Regions from separate parts of the Bacillus infantis NRRL B-14911 genome, predicted to be linked through region 3. Evidence: riboswitches for the same ligand, from Rfam matches in the RefSeq annotation. Region 3 holds a riboswitch; each other region holds the start of a gene.
The links. A riboswitch is a leader RNA that binds a small molecule or an ion and turns the genes downstream of it on or off. The one in region 3 is predicted to bind lysine.
Positions count from the first base shown of each region.

Region 1 (6,344 bases), 1.3 Mb from region 3:
GATATCCTTCGCCACCTGCTTCCCAAGGCCTTCCCGGCGGTATTTTTTTAAAATAAAAAACTCGTTGATGGAAAGAGCCTGGCTGTCTTCTGTCACCAGCACAAAACCGGCATAGCGCTCATCCAGCTTAATTATATAGGGGAAATGGCCCTCTTCCGTCCAATAGCCGCTCAGCGGATACTCGCTGAATCTTCCATTCTCTTCGACATATGCATCGATAAACTCGGAAAAGTCATAAATATAAAACTGCAATAAATTCTGGAGCGCTTCCTCATGCTCCGCTCCTGCTTTGATGATTTCGTATTCCATCCCTTTGCACTCCTCTGGCCGGCATCTTCTGTATATTCACCGCTCCATAAGCGAAATCCTGCTATACAAAAAAGATAAGCCAGGGGGACAGGTCCCATGGCCCAAAACGGGCCACGGGACCTGTCCCCCCGGCTCTTTTACACTTTCAATGTCCGCTTCAAAAATTCCCTGGTCCGCTCCTGATCAGGGTTATTGAAGATCTGTTCAGGACTTCCTTCTTCCGCAATGACTCCTTTGTCCATAAAGACGACGCGGTCGGATACTTCTTTAGCGAATTCCATTTCATGGGTAACGATCAGCATCGTTTGACCGGAACCGGCCAGTTCCTTCATGACTTTCAGGACTTCTCCCACCATCTCCGGGTCAAGGGCCGATGTCGGCTCATCGAACAGCATCACATCAGGCTCCATGGACAGTGCCCGCGCAATGGCGACACGCTGCTTTTGCCCGCCTGACAACTGCCTTGGCTTGGCATTGACATATTGATCCATGCCCACCACTTTCAAATATTTCATGGCGACTTTTTCCGCTTCTTCCTTAGAGCGTTTCAGCACCTTGACCTGGCCAACCACACAATTATTCAGGACATTATGATTATTGAAGAGGTTGAATTGCTGGAACACCATCCCTAAGTTCTGGCGGTAAGCAAAAATATCATGCTTATCGTCGAGGATGTTCTCGCCATTATAGATAATCTGGCCGCCGCTTGGCTTCTCCAGCAGGTTAATGCAGCGAAGGAGGGTCGATTTCCCGGATCCCGAGGAGCCGATAATCGTGACCACCTCTCCTTTTCTGACTGAAAAATCAATGTCCTTCAATACCAGATTTGTGCCGAAGGATTTGCTTAAGTGCTGAACTTCAATGACTTTTTCCATAGCCGCTCCCCCTTCCCTTACAGATTATTTTCACCTTTGCCCAGCAAATCGAAATTGTCAGGGCCGTCTAATTTCCGTTCAAAATAACGCAGGATTCTTGTAACAATGAATGTCATGACAAAATAAATCACGCATGCCACAAAGAATGACTCAAAGTATCTAAAATTATTCCCTGCTACTGATTTGGTCATAAAGTATAGTTCCGATACTGATATAACATTAAGGACAGATGTGTCTTTGATATTGATGACAAAGTGGTTGCCTGTTGCCGGCAAGATATTGCGGATGACCTGCGGGAGCACGACATTCCACATCGTCTGATAATGATTCATCCCGATGGCCTGGGCTGCTTCAAACTGCCCTTTATCAATGGAAACAATTCCGCCTCGGACGATTTCAGCCATATAGGCCCCTGTATTGATGGATACAACAATGATGGCCGCTGCCAGGACATTGATGTCAACGCCGAATGCCAAAGCAGATCCATAATAAATGACCATCGCCTGGACGATCATTGGTGTTCCGCGGAAAAATTCGATATATACTGAAAGGACGAAATTAATCACCTTCAGCAAGATTTTTTTGGGTCCGCGCTCTGGTGCCGGGATGGTCCGGACCACTCCCGCCAATAAGCCAATGCCGGCTCCGATGATAGTTCCGATCAAGGAAATAAGAAGCGTGATCCCAGCTCCCCGAAGGAACATCGGCCAGTTTTCAGAGATGATTCTAACGATCCAATCGAAGCTCATCTTTCTCCCCCTCTATATTCATCATAAAACCGACTGTAAGCTTACAGCCGGCTCTATGCGTTTCTTATTGTGCTGCTGGTTGGTTCTGGATGGCTTCATCCATGATAGTGGTACGCTCTTCTTCTGAAATGCCTTTTAAAATCTCGTTGATTTTCTCTGTGAGTTCACTGCCCTTTTCAAGCCCGACAGCGATTGCTGTATCATCTTCGGAAGTTTCGAATCCTTCCTCAAAATCAACCATCGCAAAATTGTCATTGGCAGCAGAAGCACTGACTGCCTCAGGACGCTCAGACACGTATCCATCAATGATTCCGGATTCCAATGCAACCCTCATCGCAGGGAAATTGTCCATCGCTGTTTCTTTGGACACACCATCGATCTGGTCAATCACGGAATAGTGGAATGTATTCAATTGAGCTGTGATTTTAGCTCCGTTAAAGTCATTGAGGCTAGTCGCGTTTTCGTATTTTCCGCCTTTTTTCACGACCATAACTAGCTGGGAGTTATAGTAGTTCTCAGAGAAATCGATCGTCTCTTTGCGCTCTGCCGTTGGCGACATCCCCGCAATGATGGCATCGATCTTGCCTGACGTCAGCGCCGGCACAAGGCCATCCCATTCTGTCTTAACGATTTCTAATTCCTTGCCAAGCCCGTCAGCGATCTTCTTTGCAATTTCAACATCATAGCCGCCCGCATATTCAGCAGAGCCTTTGATTTTTACACCGCCATTGGAATCATCTTTCTGCGTCCAGTTGAACGGAGCGTAGCCTGCCTCCAGGCCAACCTTGAACGTATCACTTTCCGATGACCCTGAATCTGAACCTGAACTTGTGCTTGATCCGCAGCCGGCCAGCAAAAGGACTGCCGAAAGCATACCCGCTAAAAATAATGAAGCTTTTTTCATGTTTTCTCCCCCTATATTTGTATGATGAGAACAAAATAAAAACGACCTAAGATTAACTTAGGTCGTTATATACATATGCCCATAAGTCCTCTTTTTTTCCCTAAATGAGATAGCACAACTCAATAAGCCGGGAAGCCCATTGAGACAGTCCTGCAGCTCTTAACTGCAGACCCAGCAGGCAATACTGAGATATATGTGCCCGCTTCGGCGATATTTCCTTCTCCCTAGCATCATCGCTTCTCAAGCTCCGCTAAAGACTGTTAAACACCGCGCCTCTACCTCACTGGTAAAGTGAGGTCTTATTTAATTTTCTCTAATAGTCTACAACTATATAAATAATCTGTCAATCCTTCGTCCTGGGCACTATGTCAGGTATGATTTTCCTGGAGGTACCAATTCAAGCAGGTATTATTGCCGCAGATGATAGCTTCCCATTTGCTGGACCGGATGATGTGCTCTATATCAGTCTCTTTGGCCAGAAACAGTGTGATGAAAGAATCTATTACACTCATAAAAGCGTAATCCATCTGCTGATCGGTGATGATCAGCTCCGCATTTGAAAGCCCGAGAATCCCTAAAGGAGCAGCTTCCTTTAACGGCATGGAACCTTCTGTCAACGGGATGGGGCTGGAATAATAAATGCTTTCCGCCTGCTTTGACCCAAGAACATTCAACAGACTCCCCAACAGAAATACAGATGTCTGGTCCTCTGGCGGCAAATAAAGGTCCGGATCCATATAATTATCCAGAGCTTCGGCTAAATCCTTCCGTGCATACTCTTTCCTCAATCCCACAATCGCCGTCTGCAGGGCGAGTGCCAGTTCATCAAGTGAATTCAGCCCGCTGTCCTTCATCACCTTTTGCCATGGTACAGGCTGGCCTTTTTCCAGGGCCTCTTCTCCACTTAAAAAAACGTCCTCTGAATCAGGCTGTGCCGCTGTCCAGCCGGCAGGCATCCTGACAAAGGGATGAAGCAGGATCGCACAGGACCTGAACGGTGCCGGGAGCTGTCCGAGAATTGGGGAACAGTGATCCAGCCATAAGTAATTTAACATAGACTGCCACCTCGCTTTTATTCGTTCACTTATTAAACGAAGGAGCGAGGAAAAGGTAACACAAAATGGTGACAGGCCAGGGGGACAGGTCCCTTGGCCCAAACGGGCCAGAGGACCTGTCCCCCCGGCTCAATTTTTCCTTAGCTGAACCTGGTCAATTCATTATTTACCAGGTTCCGCTTTCCGGCCAGCTGGCCATCGGGGTCCAGTCCCCAGACAGAAATCAGGACTCTGTCACTGGAAGGGAAGAACCTGAGTTCAAATAAATCAAAGTTGGCATAATAGGTTCTTGTGATGGTGGAGCCCGGTGAGCTTTCCGGCGCAAGCGGGTTCAGCTCCAGCACATAGAGATTCTGGGTGTCAGTCAGATAATAGCCCTCGATCCTGACCGTTTCTTCCGTGTCACTGACGTTCTCAATTACAACATACAGCTGGCTAATCGGCCGGTCTGCTGAGGGCAGGTTGGCAATCGGCCCGGTAGTAACGAACGGCACTCCAGGCGGCACCCGCAGGAAAGGAATGAACTCAACCGGGCCCGGCCCTCCGATGTCATCCCCGCCAGGTGTGTTCGGCCCGGCAGGTCCCCAGTAATTGTTTTCCGCATTGACAGTTACAGCAGAGGCGTTGAATAACCCCCACTCTTCATTGCCGCTGAATGTATTAAGCTGAATCACTGGCGGTGTCACTGCAGTAGCCTCGACGAAGATGCCAATTCTGTTTTCTAGAATCTCGTTCCTTGTCACCACTTGTTCTGCCGGGCTTCCGAGCCTCATTCCGGCATCAGTGGCCCCTTTAACGGCATTTTCCGCGATTTCTACCCGGCCTCTTACTTCCGGGCTTGTCGCGATGCCTCTCTTCACATTGGCAGCACCTCCCTCAGGTGCCTCAATTCTATTCCCCCGTACAAGGACATTTGCCGTTTCTCTTTTCACAGCGACCGCAGTACTTTCTTCACTCAGGGCTTGAATATTGTAAACCCGGTTACCCTCAAGGGTTACGTCATTGGCAAGCTGCTGCTGAGAGGTGCCCTCAATAGAAATGCCAATGGCCGGTGCAGAGGCACTCGCATGCCTGATCTCAGAGATTTCATTATCAGCTGCCCGAAGCCTTTCTATCGCACTCGTCCTGATTCCATATGTCCCTTCAATTGCCTGCCGGGCCGGTGTTCCAATTTCCCTGATGATGTTTCCGAGAATCTCCACATCACTCGGCGCAACAGCCTGGTCTATTAATCGGGTCCTGACTCCAACAGCTTCCGCGGAACCGCTGTAAAGCGGATTTGTGATCGTAAAGCCCTCAAGAACCACATTGGCTGCAGAAATCTCCACCACAATATTACGCTCTTCTTCACTGTTTCCATTCAAAAACGTCACTTCAGGCCCTCCACTGGATCTTACTGTCAGCGGTTTATCAATCCTGATCAGTGTCGGACCTGTAATATCTGGTTCCTCATAGGTACCAGGGTTCACAGTAATAATATCTCCAGGCTCAGCTCCATCAATAAAATCCTGAATGCGCTGGCCCGGATTTACGATGAATTCAGTCATAATATTTCATCCTCCTTCCTTATAAAATATGCAAGGAGAGGGGGAGTGCTTGGACAAGGCACTATTAATTGCTTGTCTGTTAAAGAGTGCGACTGTAAAAACGGGTTCTGGTCCGACTGCTATTGCTAGAAAAAGAGACATATCCAGGGATATGCCTCTATTATGTACATCCACTTTCAATCCGTTAAATTTCCATTGCATTTTGCACGTAAAGCAGCTGAACCCCTCAAACTTCTAAAGTGGCGCAGACAGAAAAAGAGCCGGGATCATCCCCGGCTCTCGCCTCATTAATCTAAGTCTTCGATTGAATCAGCTTCCACGTAAGAAGGAACGACAAGTCCTGTTTTCGCGCCTTCAAGGTTTTCACCAAGGCGTTCCATATCGTCGCCATACTGATCAAGATAGTCTTTATGTGTCAGCGGCAGCCAGCCGGAAACGGTCGCATCTGCGTCGCCATTGGCCACAGCTGTAAACATTGGGCCTGCATCCAATTGAACCATTTCCACATTATAGCCGATGCTTTCGAGCACTTTCGCTACTACATTGGTGCTTGCAATCTCAGAATCCCACGCCACATAAGAAAGTGAGATATCTTCCCCGCTTACTTCCTCTGCGCCGTTTGTCCACTCGGCTACTTTATCGCTATTGTCTTTCACCCATGTGTCAGCAGCTTCGGCAGGATCTGTCCCTTCCTGGATTGCAACCATGACTTCACCGATATCATCATTTGTCCAGAAAAATTGGTCAAGCACTTTGTAAGCACTTGGCTGGTCTTCTTCCAGGCCTTTGCGTGTGAAGGTTTCGATTTTCTCTGCTTCACCGTAGATCCCTTTAGGGTCTTCCAGATATTTCAGATCATACTTAGCGAACATCCAGTGCGGCGTCCAGCCAGTTACGATGATAGG
Region 1 is NC_022524.1:4,803,785-4,810,128, forward strand. Features, by position in the region: gene N288_RS23810 (GNAT family N-acetyltransferase) at 1-309, opposite strand, end outside; gene N288_RS23815 (amino acid ABC transporter ATP-binding protein) at 447-1,184, opposite strand; gene N288_RS23820 (amino acid ABC transporter permease) at 1,202-1,933, opposite strand; gene N288_RS23825 (transporter substrate-binding domain-containing protein) at 1,998-2,837, opposite strand; lysine riboswitch at 2,940-3,123, opposite strand; gene N288_RS23830 (DUF2711 domain-containing protein) at 3,206-3,892, opposite strand; gene N288_RS24450 (right-handed parallel beta-helix repeat-containing protein) at 4,033-5,439, opposite strand; gene N288_RS23840 (glycine betaine ABC transporter substrate-binding protein) at 5,727-6,344, opposite strand, start outside.
Region 1: another riboswitch for lysine. It lies ahead of N288_RS23825 (transporter substrate-binding domain-containing protein); the one in region 3 lies ahead of N288_RS17970 (aspartate kinase).

Region 2 (6,344 bases), 310 kb from region 3:
ATGCGGCTGAGAGCACGGATCTGGCGGAGATTTACAGCAAAAGAATGCAATTATACAAGAATACTGAGGCCATCACCAATATACCCTGGTATTATTTGGCGGCTGTCGACCAGTATGAGCGCAGCATCCGCAAGGCGCGCCGGGACCTCCCGAAAGCAGAGGGACTGACAGGAATTTATTTTAAGCCGGAAGAATGGGCCGGCCTGTTAAACCCTGATCTGGAGGACGATCATCCTGCTTCCATCCAATTTTTCGGAGGCATGGGAGTCGATGGCAATGGTGATGGCAAAGCTTCATTGAAGGATGACCAGGATGTCATTTATGCTTTTGCCCACTTTCTTCTTTCTTATGGAGTTGACCATGATAATATAAAAATTGGGTTATGGGATTATTATAAACGGGATAAAACCGTCGGGATCATCATAGGGCATGCTGAGATCTATAAACACTTCGGCCGGCTGGACCTTGACGGCCATGCCTTTCCCGTTCCTTTCAGAAGCAATCACAGCTACAAAAATACCTGGGGGGATGCAAGGGGCTGGGGAGGCAGAAGGATTCATGAAGGAACAGATATTTTTGCCGACTACGGCGTCCCCGTGAGGGCCACCAGCTACGGCATTATAGAAATGAAAGGCTGGAACAAGTATGGCGGCTGGAGAATCGGCATCCGGGATATCAATAATAACTATCATTATTTTGCCCATTTGAGCGGCTTTGCTAAGGATTTGAAAGCAGGGCAGATTGTTGAACCGGGCATGCTGATCGGGGGTGTAGGCAGCTCCGGCTATGGCCCGCCGGGAACATCCGGGAAGTTCCCGCCTCATCTTCACTACGGAATGTACAAAGACAATGGGTATACGGAATGGTCCTACGATCCTTATCCGCACCTAAGGCTGTGGGAGAGGCAGGATAAGATTCAGTCCCGGAAAAAGAAGTAAGGGTCGGAACCATTGTGCCCGGATAATAAATAAAGGCTGCCGAAAAGATTCGGCAGCCTTTGCTTTCATGACTTTTTTGCTTTTGAAACTGCAAAGGAAATGCTTGCAGCAAGTCCTCCCCAAATGATAAGCATCCCAACGATCATCATTGTTATTGCACTAGCAGACATTATTGAGAAACCCCCTTCTTATCCGGGACAGAAATGGTGCCTTTATCCCACTTGAATGCCATGAAGATGAATCCGAGTACAATGGCGCCGACCGCGACCGCCCATCCTGAATAGATGATAAAGCCTGTCGGGTAGCCCTCGTAATTGTCCTTGATATTAGTGTAGATATTCTGGATCATCATATAGCCAAGGATCAGCGGTGTAATAACAGTCAGACAGATCCTCCACCACGCGCCTAGAAGGATATCTGAGACGCTGTCCGCATGCGACTGGATGCTTTTCAGCTCCCTCAGCACCCATGCAATCACGACAACCTCTACAAGGCCTGCAAGAGCTACACCGAACTGGTTGATGAAGTAATCAGCTGCATCAAGGAAATAGAGGCCGCTGTCTGTCGCAAACAATACGGAAATGATGGCAGAAGCCCCGCCTCCAAATAATACTGCTTTTGTACGGGACACTTTGAACTTATCCTGTACACCGGCAACAAAAGTTTCCACGATTGAGATGAGTGATGTAAGACCTGCAAGGACCAGGCATAGGAAGAAGAAGAAGCCAAACAGTCCGTTTAAAGCAGGGAATTCACTAATGATCTGCGGGAATACCACGAAAGCAAGGCCCACACCTGAACTAACAACCTCATTGATTGGCACGCCTTGCTGTGCAGCCATGAAGCCCAGTGCAGCAAAGACGCCGATCCCGGCGAGAAGCTCAAACCCGGAATTTGCAAATCCAGTGATGAATGCACTGTTTGTCAGATCCGTCTTCTTTGGAAGATAGCTGGAGTACGTGATCATGATCGCAAATCCGATTGATAAGCTGAAGAAGATCTGGCCATATGCGGCCACCCATACTCCAGGATCTGCAATCTTGCTCCAATCCGGCTTGAAGAATGCATCAAGCCCCTGGACAGCTCCATCAAGTGTCAGCGCGCGAACAACAATGATTAAAAATAAGATAACAAGGGCTGGAATAAAGATTTTGTTCGCTACTTCTATCCCTTTTTTCACGCCTTTAAACAGTACGCCAAGAGTAATGAGCCATACAAGGATCAATGGGAAGAATACGCCTGGGACGATCGTGCTGATTGATCCCGGTGCATCTGAAAGCTTAAGATATTCTCCGAAAAAGAAACCGTTCGGGTCATCTCCCCAATTCTGGTTAAAGGAAAACCCTGCAAATGACATGGCCCACGCAATGATGACCGCATAATATGTGGAGATGACAAAGGAAACAGCTACCTGCCACCAGCCGAGCCATTCAAATTTTTTGTTCAGCCTTGCATACGTAAGCGGAGCGGAGCCGCGGTACTTATGGCCCAGTGTAAATTCAAGGATGAGAATTGGGATCCCTGCTGTCAGAAGTGCAAACAGATAAGGAAAGAAGAAAGCTCCTCCTCCATTATCATACGCCACGGCAGGGAATCTCCATATATTCCCCAGCCCGATCGCTGATCCGACAGCTGCCATAATGAAACCTGCTCTCGTTCCCCATTGAGGACGATTATCCATAATTCAATTTACCCCCATTTCATTTCCAGTTCTTTTGAAATGCACGTCTCAAGAGTTGGAAACTTTTATATTTTCTGATTTTTTAGTATAATCTAAACATAGTATAGCCACATTTCCCTACGGTGTCAAAGCTTTATTTTTTGAAAATTATTATTTTTAAATAATAACTCCCAAGCCCCTTAATGCCCATCCACCTCCTTAATATACTAATATTCCCCCGCCGGATAGACTATCCATGAAATTCTGGCATTTTCATATAAATCGTTTTTCAGAATGCACTTTCCAATGGCAATTAAAAAAGAGGCACCCTATGCGGGATGCCTCTCAATATCAATCTGTAAATTCAGCAGATGTTCCCTGCCCGCGCCCCGCAATGAAGGCAAAGGCAGCTAAAAGGACTGCCACTGAAATTAAAGCAAAAATGGTGCTGCCGGTAAATCCGATCACCAGGTATCCCACAGCTGCGATCAGCGCTGATATGAGTGCATACGGCAGCTGAGTCAGCACATGGTCGATATGGTTGCACCCGGCCCCTGTGGATGAAAGGATGGTTGTATCTGAAATAGGAGAACAGTGGTCTCCAAATACCGCTCCAGCCAAAACGGCTGCCATTGCAGGCAGAAGAAGCGAAATATCGGTCGCTGCTACAACGTCGCCGGCAATAGGAAGCAGGATGCCAAAGGAGCCCCATGATGTTCCTGTACTGAATGCCATGATCCCTGCAATCACAAACAATATGATTGGCAGCAGTGAAAGGCTTATATTGCTGTTTTCCACGACACCTGCAAGATAGGTCCCGGTTTCCAGCTGGCCGATCAGATCAACAATCGCCCAGGCAAAGATCAAAATATAGACCGCAGGGAGCATGGATTTAACTCCTTCCCAGATCCCTTTTCCGAAAACGCCTGCACTTACTCCCTTCAATACGACAGCCTGGCGAAGGAACAGCAGCAGTGTGAGAGCAAGCCCAATCAGGCTTCCGATGATCAGGGATTTCGCTACATCGGTATTTTCGAAGATCTTCAGGATCGTTGCGCTTCCCTCTGTTGCTGTGTATCCAGTCCAGACCATGCTGCCGACTGTTCCGAAAATCAACGCAATGATCGGCCAGACAAGATCTCCGACTGACCCGGTTGTGCTTGTTGGAAGATCATCCTTCAGCTCTCCAGGAGCAGGCTTATCAGGATCCAGAACCAGTCCTTCTTTTACAGCCCGCTCTTCATGGGCTTTCATCGGCCCGATTTGGATATTCCTGAATGCCACAATGAATACCATGGCAAGAGCAGTCCATACATAAAGGTTCATCGGCACCATCTGCATGAAAGCTGAGAATGCCGAGTATTCTGTCACCCCATGACCGGCAAGGATCGTCCCGATAAGGGCAATAATATAGGCGCCCCAGCTTGAAACAGGGGAAACGACACATACCGGAGCAGATGTAGAATCAATCAGATACGCAAGCTTTGCCCTTGAAACTTTATGCCGGTCCGTTATCGGCCGTGAGATCTGGCCGACCGCCAGTGCATTGAAATAATCATCTATGAAAATAATGATGCCAAGCACTGCACCGACAAGCTGGGCTCCAGCCCGGGTTTTCACCCGTTTCATCGCCCATTCCCCGAATGCGCGGCTTCCTCCGGAAATGTTGATAAAAGCGGTAATGATGCCAAGAACCAGCAAAAATAAAATAATATATACATTCCAGGTATTCAGGGCTCCTTCAGCCACAAAAATGCCTTTGACGGCCTCCCAGATGATGCTCAGGGTTTTCCCGATGCCAAAGTCGGCAAGCAGGAAGGCAGCGGTTATAATCCCGACACCTAAAGATAACAATACTCTTCTTGTCAGAACGACCATTAAAATGGCCACAAGCGGCGGCAAAAGTGAAAATATCGTGTTTGCCAATTTCTCTCCTCCTCCTTGTATGATGACAGGGGGGAACTTCCAGACGAAGATGCAGTTTCAGCTGCTGTGCAGCTGCAGATAATAAAAAAGAGCAATGATAGAAAATCCATCATTACTCTTTCTAAGTAATAGGTTTCTCCATCACGATCTGTAGCTCCCCATTATAAGGCTTTTCTAAGCATATACCTGCTTTGCCTTTATAATGACAGTGCTGCCCTTCTTCAAAGCAGCCCCAGCAATGGAATGCGGACACATGTCAATTGCTTCGGCAAAAATTCCCTTTCTGATGCGGTCAACGTTGTCATCCTCGCACATCTTACTCTTGAATTTTGCACCTCTACCCCACCGGATATGATAAGGTCATATTAATTTCTATAATACTATAACAGGCACCCTTCTTTTTAGCAAATCCATTAATTAGCAGGCAGCTCAATGGAAGGGGCAGAATCACCGCCGCCCCCGTTATAGAATTGGGGCACATCTCCCGGTATTATTCCTATCGCGACAGGGACATCCTCCTGCACGGTGATTATTTTGGTGGCAAACGGTATGATAATCTGTACCTGGACATCCAGGCGGACGAGCACTTCCACGTACACATTATTGATTCCATGATCTTCTCTTTTGGTGATGAAATTAGAAGTTACCGACCCAACAGAGTTAAATTTGACCGGGATACGGGGTCCGAGATTTCCCAAGAGCGCATTTTTGGTTGCCTGGCCCAATGGCACATAATAAATGATTCCATTTGCTGATTTTGAACCCTTTGTTTCAATCTCTATGTCCGTGAATGATTCCAATGATGAGAGGTCTCCCTGTTCAGATTTTTTTATATTGTCCTGAACAAGTTCCGTTACCTCTGCCTTCACACGATTAAGCTTTTCAGTATTAATGGTAATGACAGAGCCATCGCCGCTTTTAACAAACATGTCCTCAAGGTCCATTACATTCGTGATTTTTTTGTTGATGGCATTGTTAATGACCAGCGATGCGATTTTCCTCGTCTGAGAGTCAGCGTAGCTCATCAGGGTAGGTTCAAGCCCCTTATTGATGATCCATATTCCGGCTGCGGTCGAGAACATAAAAAACACAAAAGTCAGCAGAAAAACATACCGGAAAGGAAGCGGGCCTTTCCTTGGGAGCCGGCCGCCGAATTTAGCCAAAGCAAATCCCCCCTTTACAAGCTATATGTATGCTGCAAAGGGGGGAACTAGCAGAAAAACTTAGATTTTATTTGCTGTTTCCGGCATCCGCATTTCACAGCCGGTGACAATCACGGTAAGCTCTTCTGACAAGTCGAGATCGAATGGTTCAACCGGAAGGCCCTCTTTTTCAAGGATGCGGACGACTGGCCTGTCTGACACCCCTTTATTCTGGCGGACCACCACTCCTGACCTGCCATCATTCAAATGGACCATCATCCCGGAAGGATAGACAGCAACAGACCGCCGGAAAGCTTCTACCACAGCCGTATCAAATTGTTTCCCTGAGCCTGCATACAATATCTCGAGCCCCTCATGCGGCAGCATGGCCCCCCTGTATACACGGTTGGAGGTGACGGCATCGAATACATCAGCGACGGCAATGATTTTGGCAAACAGATGGATTTCATCTTCCACCAGCCTCCTTGGGTAGCCGCTGCCGTTCAGCCGTTCATGATGCTGAAAGGCGCAATGGGCAGCAAGGAGAGGCAATGTATGTACCCTGCGCAAAATTTCAAAGCCTGCTTCTGCATGCTTTTGGATTTCTGCAAATTCATCTTCTGTCAGCTTTCCCGTCTTAAAGAGAATTTCAGAGGGCACCTTCATTTTGCCGACATC
Region 2 is NC_022524.1:3,861,199-3,867,542, forward strand. Features, by position in the region: gene N288_RS19560 (M23 family metallopeptidase) at 1-938, shown strand, start outside; gene N288_RS24875 (methionine/alanine import family NSS transporter small subunit) at 1,004-1,108, opposite strand; gene N288_RS19565 (sodium-dependent transporter) at 1,108-2,619, opposite strand; gene N288_RS19570 (Na+/H+ antiporter NhaC family protein) at 2,950-4,524, opposite strand; lysine riboswitch at 4,668-4,872, opposite strand; gene yunB (sporulation protein YunB) at 4,938-5,687, opposite strand; gene N288_RS19580 (HD-GYP domain-containing protein) at 5,748-6,344, opposite strand, start outside.
Region 2: another riboswitch for lysine. It lies ahead of N288_RS19570 (Na+/H+ antiporter NhaC family protein); the one in region 3 lies ahead of N288_RS17970 (aspartate kinase).

Region 3 (6,344 bases):
ACTTTTGCAACAGAAACTGGCTCTGGCCTGGTTCTTGCTGACTTCTGGGCACCATGGTGCGGACCATGCAAAATGATTGCACCTGTGCTTGAAGAGCTTGACAGCGAAATGAGCGACAAAGTGAAAATCGTCAAGATCGATGTAGATGAAAATCAGGAAACAGCAGGCAAGTTCGGTGTCATGAGCATTCCTACACTGCTGGTCCTTAAAGATGGCGAAGTCGTTGACAAAGTGGTCGGCTTCCAGCCAAAAGAAGCTCTTTCAGAACTTCTTTCAAAACACGCGTAAACATTGAAGATGGCCCCGGTTCTAAGAGCCGGGGTTTTGTTATGTATAATATTGCCTTATGTCTCCTGATGCCAGGCTGGAAGTTTTTGTAAAAAAAGAAAATATTGACGCAGTCCTGTGGAATTTTTATAATAGTAATCTTGCCCTCCTTTCCTTTATTGCTTTTTTCCTTTTGTAATTTTTATTAAAATGGAAGGGCGGCATCTAAAAAACTTGTAACGCAATGCGTGTATATAGATTGATTTTGCACCGGGGGTGAAAATATGAACGAAAGAATCAAGAATAAGCTGATGCTGCTGCCGGACCAGCCAGGCTGCTACCTTATGAAGGACAGGCAGGCTACCGTGATTTACGTTGGGAAAGCAAAGGTACTGAAGAACCGAGTCCGCTCTTACTTTACCGGTTCACATGACGGCAAAACGCTCCGCCTTGTAAATGAAATTGAGGATTTCGAATATATTGTCACATCATCAGATATGGAAGCCCTCATTCTTGAAATGAACCTGATCAAAAAGTATGATCCAAAATACAATGTCATGCTGAAGGACGACAAAAGCTACCCGTTCATCAAGCTGACAGCTGAACGCCATCCAAGGCTGATCACAACCCGGAATGTCAAAAAAGACAAAGGGAAGTACTTTGGGCCATATCCGAATGTCCAGGCGGCGAATGAAACAAAAAAGCTGCTTGACCGGATCTATCCGCTCAGGAAGTGCTCGACCCTCCCTGACAGGGTCTGCCTGTACTATCATATGGGCCAGTGCCTGGCGCCCTGCGTCAAGCCGGTCAGCGAAAAGCAGTATAAAGATATTGTCGATGAGATTGCACGATTTTTGAACGGCGGCTACAAAGACATCAAGAAAGAGCTTACAGTCAAAATGACGGCAGCAGCAGAGGAACTGGATTTTGAAAGGGCGAAGGAACTGAGGGACCAGATCGCCCATATTGAAGCGACGATGGAAAAACAGAAAATGACATCGACCGATTTTACTGACCGCGATGTATTCGGCTTTGCCGTCGATAAGGGCTGGATGTGCGTCCAGGTCTTTTTTATCAGACAGGGGAAGCTGATTGAAAGAGATGTTTCGCTGTTCCCGGTTTACGGGGAGCCTGAGGAAGAAATGCTTACCTTCATGGGCCAGTTCTATACAAAGGCAAACCATTTTAAACCGCGTGAAATTCTGGTGCCGGATACGGTCAATGAAGAAATGGCAGAAAAGCTCCTGGAAGTAAAGGTGCTCAAACCGCAGCGCGGCCAGAAGAAAGATCTGGTCAAGCTGGCAGGGAAAAATGCCAGGATTGCCCTCCAGGAGAAGTTCTCCCTTATAGAACGGGATGAGGAACGGACGATCAAAGCGGTTGAAAATCTTGGCAGGCAGCTGGGCATTTATACACCGCACCGCATTGAAGCTTTTGATAACTCGAATATCCAGGGCACTGACCCGGTTTCTGCCATGATTGTATTCATAGACGGCAAACCGGAAAAGCGCGAATACAGGAAATATAAGATCAAGACAGTCAAGGGACCGGATGATTATGAATCCATGCGCGAGGCTGTCCGGAGGCGGTACACCAGGGTGCTTAAAGAAGGTCTGCCCATTCCGGATCTTATTATTGTCGACGGCGGGAAAGGCCATATTGAATCGGTCAGGGATGTACTTGAAAATGAGCTCGGGCTTGATATCCCGATATCCGGCCTTGCCAAGGATGAGAAGCACAGGACTTCCCAGCTCTTGTATGGGAATCCGCTGGAAATCATACCGCTTGAGCGGAACAGCCAGGAGTTTTATCTGCTTCAGCGCATCCAGGATGAAGTCCACCGCTTCGCCATCACCTTCCACCGGCAGCTCCGCGGAAAAAGCGCCTTCCAGTCATTGTTGGATGACATTCCCGGAATTGGCGAGAAGAGAAAGAAGCTGCTTTTGAAAACCTTCGGATCCGTAAAGAAAATGAAAGAAGCCGGTTTGGATGAATTTACAGCTATCGGAATTCCGGCTAATGTCGCACAGGAATTAAAAAATAAATTATCTGAATAGCATTGATATAAAAAAAACGCTATGATATAATGATTTCAACTTTATAGCAATATCACTTTATAGCATTAAAGTGAAGGTAGAGGTGCAAACTTCATCAGTAAAAGCTTGGAGAAAGATGAGTTTCCGTGAAAAGCTTTGAAAGGGAATGTTTGCCGAAGAAAAGGAAGTCTCATTTCTTTCTTTTCTGGTCCTGTATTGAATAAATACTGGATTGTCAAGACAGCGCCGTCTTGGAGAGCTATCTCACTGTGTGGGCATATTTTATATGTATTTAAAACACAGCAATGGGATGGTTATTCTCATTGCTTTTTTGTGTTCAAATCAGCAATGGATAACCTCTCTTTTACATGTCAGGCGGCCGGAAAAACGATATCCAGATGAAAGAAGGAGAAACGATGGGATTAATTGTCCAGAAATTCGGAGGGACTTCTGTTGGCAGCACAGAAAGAATCATGAATGCAGCAGAGCGCGCAATTGAAGAAAAAGAGAGAGGCAATGACGTAGTCGTTGTTGTATCTGCAATGGGGAAAACGACTGACCAGCTTGTAGGCCTGGCCAGGGAAATTTCTGCTTCGCCCAGCAAGCGTGAAATGGATATGCTCCTTACAACAGGTGAACAGGTGACAATCAGCCTTTTGAGCATGGCTTTGAACGAAAAAGGCTATGAAAGCATCTCCTTCACTGGATGGCAGGCAGGAATAGAAACTGAGGCTGTGCATGGGAACGCAAGGATTGTACATATAGATCCGGAGAAAATCCAAAATCAGCTTAATCAAGGAAAGATCGTCGTGGTTGCCGGATTCCAGGGAGTAACAGAAGATGGGAGCATTTCCACCCTTGGACGCGGCGGCTCAGATACAACGGCAGTGGCGCTGGCAGCAGTGCTGAAAGCGGATAAGTGCGATATTTATACAGATGTGACAGGCGTCTATACGACTGACCCGCGCTATGTAAAAGGAGCAAGGAAGCTGCAGTCCCTGTCATATGACGAAATGCTTGAGCTTGCGAATCTCGGTGCAGGTGTGCTTCATCCGAGGGCAGTGGAATTTGCCAAGAATTATGAAGTGCCGCTTGAAGTCAGATCAAGCACTGAAAGGGAAAGAGGAACGATCATTGAGGAGGAGCCAACGATGGAAGAAAATTTAGTTGTACGGGGAGTAGCTTTTGAAAATGCGATCACCAAGGTAGCGATCCTCGGGCTGGAGGACAGCCTGAAGGGCCTGTCCACTGTCTTCACGACACTTGCTGCGCATCACATCAATGTTGACATCATTATTCAGAGTGTTGCTGAAGGACAAACAGGAAGCCTGTCTTTTTCAATTAAAAATGATGATCTGGAAGAAACGCTTAAGGTTCTGGAGAACAATCGGGATACACTGAAATATGACCGGATTGAATCAGAATCAGGACTTGCAAAAGTGTCTATTGTCGGTTCGGGAATGGTGTCGAATCCTGGGGTGGCAGCGGAGATGTTCGAAGTGCTTTCTTCAAATGGGATCCAGGTCAAGATGGTCAGCACTTCAGAGATCAAGGTGTCAACGGTCATCAGTGACAGCTCTATGGTCAAAGCGGTGGAAGCCCTCCACGAAGCGTTCGAACTGTCAGGCACTCCGGCGAGGAACGTGTAAATCAAAAAAGATGGCAGAGGCGCCGGGCTGGATGCATCGGGGAAGGATCTCCTCCCGGATGCGCGCCGCGCTTCGTGCCATCCCTTCTTTTATGCTTACAGCAGCTTATCCATTATAGCGGGCTGATGCGGTCTTTTTTATCCCACTTCACTGTGAAAAGGACAAGGCCGCCCCTTTTTTTGGGATGCTCAAAGGCTTCAGAGAGCAGTTCTTTCTGGGATTCCAGCTGCTGTGCAAGAAAACCGGCTTCGAGCTGAAAAGTGCAATCTGGATTTTCCTTAAAGCGCCTGGCGAACAATGGGCTTGAAAGCTGGAGCTCCATTTCGCTCCTTTTTTCTTCTTTTACAGCAAGATTTCCCCATCCGGCGTTTTCAAAAAACTCAATGACTGCTTCCATCGATTCAAGCGGGTATTTCCTTGCCAGCCTTTTGCCGGCCCAATAAAGTATTTCGGCTGCATCCTTGCCGAGCATATCGGTAAGAATCTCTTCCCGGATCAATTCATAGCCGAAAGCAGGGACGGTTTCCGGCCCGTGCTCAGCCTTTGTTTCTGCAGATGTCATATTGCTCAATCGTCTCCCCTCTTTCTATGATTCTATTATATACAATCCAGATAAAAATAAAGCACTGATTCAAGAAAAAACAGCTTCAGTCCTATAAGAAAAAAATGCTATTTCAATATATTCTCCTATACATAAGGAATCATAGCCAAATAGAGGATTTTCGTTCTTTATATAATATCAATATATTTTAAAAATTTTATTTATATCATATATTTTATGTATCCGTTTTCTTGACGCTCTATTCCGATGGGAGTAAAATGGACATGTCACTTAATTGTAAGAAAATGAATAATTAACATTTTCTCGATGATGGAAAGGACCTGTTTTCCAGAAATAATATTTTCATAGAAAAGGCCTTTCATCATTTCTTCAAAATTCAGGGGGGGTAAATCAATGGCAGGTAATCGGGAGTTTTTCAATCGCAGACTGCATTCATTACTTGGGGTCATTCCAGTTGGGCTGTTTCTTGTTCAGCACCTTGTAGTGAACCATTTTGCAACAGGAGGAGAAGAGTCGTTTAACAAGGCAGCACACTTTATGGAGCAGCTTCCATTCAGATATGTCTTAGAAACTGTAGTCATCTTCCTGCCTTTGCTGTTCCACGCGATCTATGGCCTTTATATTGCTTTTACTGCTAAGAATAATGCTGGCAGATTCGGATTTTTCCGCAACTGGATGTTCCTTCTCCAGCGTGTTTCCGGTGTAGTGACGCTTATTTTCATTACCTGGCATGTGTGGGAGACAAGGGTTGCTGCCGCTTTTGGCGCAGATGTCAACTTCCAGATGATGGAGAATATTTTGTCGAATCCGTTTATGTTCTGGTTCTACATTGTCGGCGTTATTTCTACAATATTCCACTTTGCAAACGGTTTGTGGTCTTTCGCAGTAAGCTGGGGAATCACCGTTACTCCTCGTTCACAGCTGATTTCCACTTATGTTACAATCGCAATTTTCATTGCCCTTTCCATCGTTGGGATCCGCGCAATCACGGCATTTGTTTAAGAGTTTCAGAGTGCTTAAATCTTGTAATTTTCAGCATAGCGCAGGGGAAAATGCGCTTAGGCTTAGTTTGAAATAGAGCTGTACTAGTATTGAGGGAGTGAGCCATGATGAGTAAAGGAAAAGTAATCGTTGTCGGCGGCGGACTGGCCGGCTTGATGGCAACAATTAAAGTAGCAGAATCAGGGACTCCGGTTGAATTATTTTCTCTTGTCCCGGTTAAACGTTCTCACTCTGTTTGTGCCCAGGGCGGTATTAATGGAGCGGTCAACACAAAGGGTGAAGGGGATTCACCTTGGGAGCATTTCGATGATACGGTTTACGGGGGAGATTTCCTTGCCAATCAGCCGCCTGTAAAGGCCATGACTGAAGCAGCGCCGGGAATCATCCATTTATTGGACCGCATGGGCGTCATGTTCAACCGTACACCGGAAGGACTGCTGGACTTCAGGCGCTTCGGCGGAACCCAGCATCACCGTACAGCATTTGCAGGCGCCACGACCGGCCAGCAGCTTTTGTACGCATTGGATGAGCAGGTGCGCCGCCATGAGGTGGCTGGCCTTGTAACAAAATATGAAGGCTGGGAGTTCCTTGGCTCTGTCGTCGATGATGAAGGCATTTGCCGCGGGGTAATTGCTCAAAATCTCACATCCATGGAGATTAAATCGTTCTCAGGGGATGCTGTGATCATGGCAACCGGAGGCCCGGGCATCATCTTCGGAAAATCAACCAACTCTGTCATCAACACAGGGTCTGCTGCATCGATCGTATATCAGCAGGGAGCATATTATGCAAACGGCGAATTCATCCAGATCCACCCGACAGCCATCC
Region 3 is NC_022524.1:3,550,797-3,557,140, reverse strand. Features, by position in the region: gene trxA (thioredoxin) at 1-288, shown strand, start outside; gene uvrC (excinuclease ABC subunit UvrC) at 552-2,324, shown strand; lysine riboswitch at 2,394-2,573, shown strand; gene N288_RS17970 (aspartate kinase) at 2,720-3,952, shown strand; gene N288_RS17965 (YslB family protein) at 4,065-4,514, opposite strand; gene N288_RS17960 (succinate dehydrogenase cytochrome b558 subunit) at 4,908-5,516, shown strand; gene sdhA (succinate dehydrogenase flavoprotein subunit) at 5,624-6,344, shown strand, end outside.